One region of the Streptomyces sp. NPDC001902 genome, then DNA from elsewhere that is predicted to be linked to it. Evidence: riboswitches for the same ligand, from Rfam matches in the RefSeq annotation. Region 1 holds a riboswitch; the other holds the start of a gene.
What was found. A riboswitch is a leader RNA that binds a small molecule or an ion and turns the genes downstream of it on or off. The one in region 1 is predicted to bind thiamine pyrophosphate.

Region 1 (2,384 bases):
GAGCGAGGACCACGACTTGACCCACTGCTCCCGGTTCCCGGCGATCTTCTCCGGGGCGACGGTGGCCGGTTCGCTGATGACCGGCGCGTACTTGGTGAAGACCTCGGGCAGCTTCGCGTCGTCGCGGACGGGATTGACGAACATGTTGAGCGGCATGTCCTCCTGGAAGGCGCGGCTCAGCAGGAAGTCGACGAGCGCCTTGCCGCCCTCGGTGTTCTTCGCACCCTTCAGCAGGCCGGCGAACTCCACCTGCCGGAAGCAGGTGCCGCTCGCGACACCGGTCGGCCCCTGCTCGGGCTGCGTCTTCAGACCGAGCACCTCGGCGGGCGGGCTGGAGGCGTACGAGACGACCAGCGGCTTGTCGCCCTTGCCGCCGCCGGCGCCGGAGAAGGTGTCGTAGTACGCCTGCTCCCAGCCGTCGACGACCTGGACGCCGTTGGCCTTGAGCTTCTTCCAGTAGTCCTCCCAGCCCCCGTCGCCGTACTTCGCGGTGGTGGCGAGGAGGAAGGCCAGACCCGGGGAGGAGGTGGCGGCGTTCTCGGTGACCAGCAGGTCCTTGTACTCGGGCTTGACGAGGTCGTCGAAGCTCTCCGGCACGGGGAGCTTGTGCTCGGTGAAGTACTTCCGGTCGTAGTTGACGCAGACGTCGCCGAAGTCGATCGGGGTGACGCGGTGCTCCGCGGCGTCCAGCTGCAGTGCGGCGGGCACCTTGTCGAGGTCCTTGGCCTGGTACGGCTCGAACAGGTCGTTGTCGAGGGCCCGGGACAGGAGCGTGTTGTCGACGCCGAAGAAGACGTCGCCCTGCGGGTTGCCCTTGGACAACACGGCCTGGTTGACCGCGGCGCCGGCGTCGCCGCCGCGCAGCACCTTGACGGTGTAGCCGGTCTGCTTCGTGAACTCCTTCAGCACGCCCTTCGACGCGGCGAAGGAGTCGTGGCTGACGAGGGTGACGGTCTTGGAGGCGGTGCCGCCCTTGCCCTTGGCGGTGTCCCCGCCGTCGCTGCCGCAGGCGGCGAGCGCGGTCGCGCCGAGCGCGACGACGAGGACGGTGCCGGCCGCACGCCGACGGATGGTGCTCATGTGGTGACTCCCTACGCCGGTATGACCCGGATCAGGTCCGAGGGTCTGCGGCCATGCCGCACTCTCAGCGCTTTCCGCGCTCCCCTGTCGGATGTTCTTTTGTGTGCTGTGCGTGGCGTCGCGGCGCACGGCCGCAAACGACCGTCACCCTAGCAAGCGCAGATCAGCGCTCGGAAGCCGCCAGCTGCCCGCAGGCGCCGTCGATCTCCTGCCCCCGGGTGTCCCGGACGGTCACCGGCACGCCGTGCGCCTCCAGCGCCGCGACGAACGCCCGCTCGTCCTCGGGCCGCGAGGCCGTCCACTTCGAGCCGGGGGTCGGGTTGAGCGGGATCAGGTTGACGTGCACGCGGCGACGCTTGAGCAGCCGGCCCAGCAGGTCCGCCCGCCACGCCTGGTCGTTGATGTCCCGGATCAGCGCGTACTCGATCGAGATCCGGCGCCCTGACACGTCCGCGTAGTGCCACGCGGCGTCCAGCACCTCGCGCACCTTCCAGCGGGTGTTCACCGGCACCAGGGTGTCGCGCAGCTCGTCGTCGGGCGCGTGCAGCGACACCGCAAGGCGGCACTTGAAGCCCTCGTCGGCGAAGCGCAGCATCGCCGGGACCAGGCCCACCGTCGACACGGTGATGCCCCGCTGGGACAGCCCCAGCCCGTCCGGCTCCGGATCGGTCAGCCGGCGGATGGCGCCGACGACACGCTTGTAGTTCGCGAGCGGCTCGCCCATGCCCATGAACACGATGTTCGACAGCCGCGCCGGGCCGCCCGGGATCTCCCCGTCCCGCAGCGAGCGCATGCCCGCCACGATCTGGTGCACGATCTCCCCGGTCGACAGGTTCCGGTCCAGCCCGGCCTGGCCGGTGGCGCAGAACGGGCAGTTCATGCCGCAGCCCGCCTGGGAGCTGATGCACATCGTCACCCGGTCCGGGTAGCGCATCAGCACCGACTCGACCAGGGTGCCGTCGAACAGCCGCCACAGCGTCTTGCGCGTGGTGTCGTTGTCCGTGCTGCTGTGCCGCACCACCGACATCAGGTCCGGCAGCAGCCCCTCCGCCAGCTTCCCCCGCGCCGCCGCCGGGATGTCCGTCCACGCGGCGGGGTCATCGGCGTAGCGCGCGAAGTAGTGCTGCGACAGCTGCTTGGCGCGGAACGGCTTCTCCCCCAGCTCCGCGACCGCCTCCCGGCGCTCCTCGGGCGAAAGATCGGCAAGGTGCCGCGGCGGCTTCTTGACTCCGCGCGGCGCGACGAATGTGAGTTCTCCGGGTGCAGGCATGGTTCATCCAGTGTCGCAGATCGATCCGGCGCCC
Region 2 (2,384 bases), on a different contig from region 1:
ATGAGCTGGCGGACCCGGGTCACCTCCACGCCGAGGCGCTCGGCGACGTCGGGGACGTACAGCCAGGAGGGGACGAGGGAGTCAATCTTTGCGTCGATCTCGGTCACAGGACAAGCGTGCCATCCCGGACCGACACCATGGAACCGCTCAGGCCACCCGTTGCTCCGTCCTGACGGGTCCGCTACGCCTCCGGCACCACCACGGGCGTCAGACGACCGCCGCCCGCAGCTGCACCGCAGGGTCGGCGGCCAGGGTGTCGTCGAGGTGGGCGCCGCGGGCGATGAGCTTGCGGGCCTGCGCCAGGTCGCGGGGCCGGCCCACGGCGAACAGCGCGACCAGCTGGCCGTCGCGCAGCCACAGCACCGACCAGGCGGGCCCGTCCGGGTCCCCGCGCAGCAGCATGCGGTCGGAGTCCACGTGGTACCCGGCGTACTGCACGAACCGCCCGAACTGCTCCGACCAGAAGTAGGGGACGGGGTCGTAGGGCTCGTCACCGCCCAGGATGTTCGCGGCGGCCGTGCGCGGCCCCTGCACCGCGTTGTCCCAGTGGTGGATCAGCAGCCGCTCCCCGTACCGCGCCGACGGGAAGGAGGCGCAGTCCCCCACCGCGTACACGTCCGGCACCGAGGTGCGCAGCCGGTCGTCGGCGAGGACCGAGCGGTCCGGCCCCAGCTCGACGCCGGAGCCGGCCAGCCACCCGGTGGCGGGCCGGGCGCCGATCCCGATGACGACCGCCTCGGCGGCGAGCACGCTGCCGTCGGCCAGGCGCACCGCGCCCGGCTCGACGGAGGAGACGACCGCGCCGGTGCGCAGCTCCACGCCCTCCTCCGCGTACCAGCCGCGCATCCGTTCGGCGATGTGCTCGGGCAGCACCCCGGCGAGCGGGTGGTCGGCGGCCTCGACGACGGTCACCTCGCACCCGGCGTGACGGGCCGCGGTGGCGAACTCGGCGCCGATCCAGCCCGCACCGACCACCACGACCCGGTGCCGGTTCTCCAGCACCGGGCGCAGCGCGGTGGCGTCGTCCAGGGTGCGCAGCACGTGCACGCCCGGCGTGCCCTCGCTGCCCGGCAGCATGACCGGCTCGGCGCCGCTGGCCAGGACGAGCTTGTCGTAGCCGACCGGGCCGGCGTCGGTGTGGACCTGCCGCTCCCCGGGGCGCAGGGCGCTCGCGTGCCGCCCGAGCAGCAGTTCGACGTTGATCCCGGCGAAGTCGACGTCCAGCGCCGGGCCCTCCTCGGCGCCGAAGAGCACGCCCTTGGACAGCGGCGGCCGGTCGTAGGGGGCGTGCGGCTCCGCGCCGATCAGCGTGATCGTCCCGCCCCAGCCCTGCTCGCGCAGGGACACGGCGGTCTGCACTCCGGCCATCCCGGCCCCGACGACGACGACGCGCTGCTCGCTGCTGGTCACGCGATCACCGTAACGCCGCGGGGGCGGCGCCCGCCGGTACCGGTGCCCTACTCGCCGTGGATGGCGCGTACTAAGGTGGTTCAGGAGCACTCGCGGGAGCCCGGCGCACCGGGCTGAGAGGGCGGCTGGAGCGGCCGCCGACCGTACGAACCTGATCCGGGTCATGCCGGCGAAGGGAGGAGCGGGAACATCATGCACCGTCATGACGTCGTCGTGGTCGGCGGCGGGATCATCGGACTGGTCACCGCGTGGCGGGCCCGCGGGCGTGGCCTGCGCACGGCGGTCGCGGACCCCGAACCGGGCGGCGGGGCCGCCCGGGTGGCCGCGGGGATGCTGGCACCGGTCACGGAGGTGCAGTACGGCGAGCAGCCGCTGCTGGAGCTCAACCTCGCGGCGGCCCGCCGCTATCCGTCCTTCGTGGCCGAGCTGGAGGAGACGACGGGGCTGGACCTCGGCTACCGCACGTGCGGCACCCTCGCCGTCGCCCTCGACGCCGACGACCGGGCGCAGCTGCGCGAACTCCACTCCTTCCAGGAGTCCCTGGGCCTGGCGTCGCAGTGGCTCAGCGGCCGCGAGTGCCGCCGCCTGGAGCCGATGCTCGCCCCCGGCGTGCACGGCGGGCTGCGGGTCGACGGCGACCACCAGATCGACCCGCGGCGGCTGGCCGCGGCGCTGGTGCGCGCCTGCGAGCTGTCCGGGGTGGAGTTCCGGCGGTCGCGGGTGGCACGGGTGGACGTCACGGGCGACCGCGCCCGCGGGGTGGTCCTGGAGGACGGGACCCGGATCGCCGCCGGGCAGGTGGTGCTGGCCGCCGGGAGCCTCAGCGGCCGGGTCGAGGGGCTGCCCGCACGGGCGCTGCCGCCCGTACGGCCGGTGAAGGGGCAGGTGCTGCGGCTTCGGGTGCCGGCGGCGTACGCGCCGTTCCTGTCGCGGACGGTACGGGCCGTGGTGCGCGGCGGTCACGTCTACCTGGT

Region 2: linked by a shared signal. The riboswitch ahead of thiO (glycine oxidase ThiO) and the one ahead of ACFYYN_RS31475 (thiamine ABC transporter substrate-binding protein) in region 1 are both predicted to bind thiamine pyrophosphate.

What each region holds. Positions count from the first base shown of each region.
Region 1 covers NZ_JBIATA010000024.1:41,620-44,003, forward strand. The annotation lists gene ACFYYN_RS31475 (thiamine ABC transporter substrate-binding protein) at 1-1,080, opposite strand, end outside; TPP riboswitch at 1,072-1,176, opposite strand; gene rlmN (dual-specificity RNA methyltransferase RlmN) at 1,244-2,350, opposite strand.
Region 2 covers NZ_JBIATA010000005.1:36,808-39,191, reverse strand. The annotation lists gene ACFYYN_RS11080 (Rv2175c family DNA-binding protein) at 1-107, opposite strand, end outside; gene ACFYYN_RS11075 (NAD(P)/FAD-dependent oxidoreductase) at 208-1,410, opposite strand; TPP riboswitch at 1,493-1,606, shown strand; gene thiO (glycine oxidase ThiO) at 1,603-2,384, shown strand, end outside.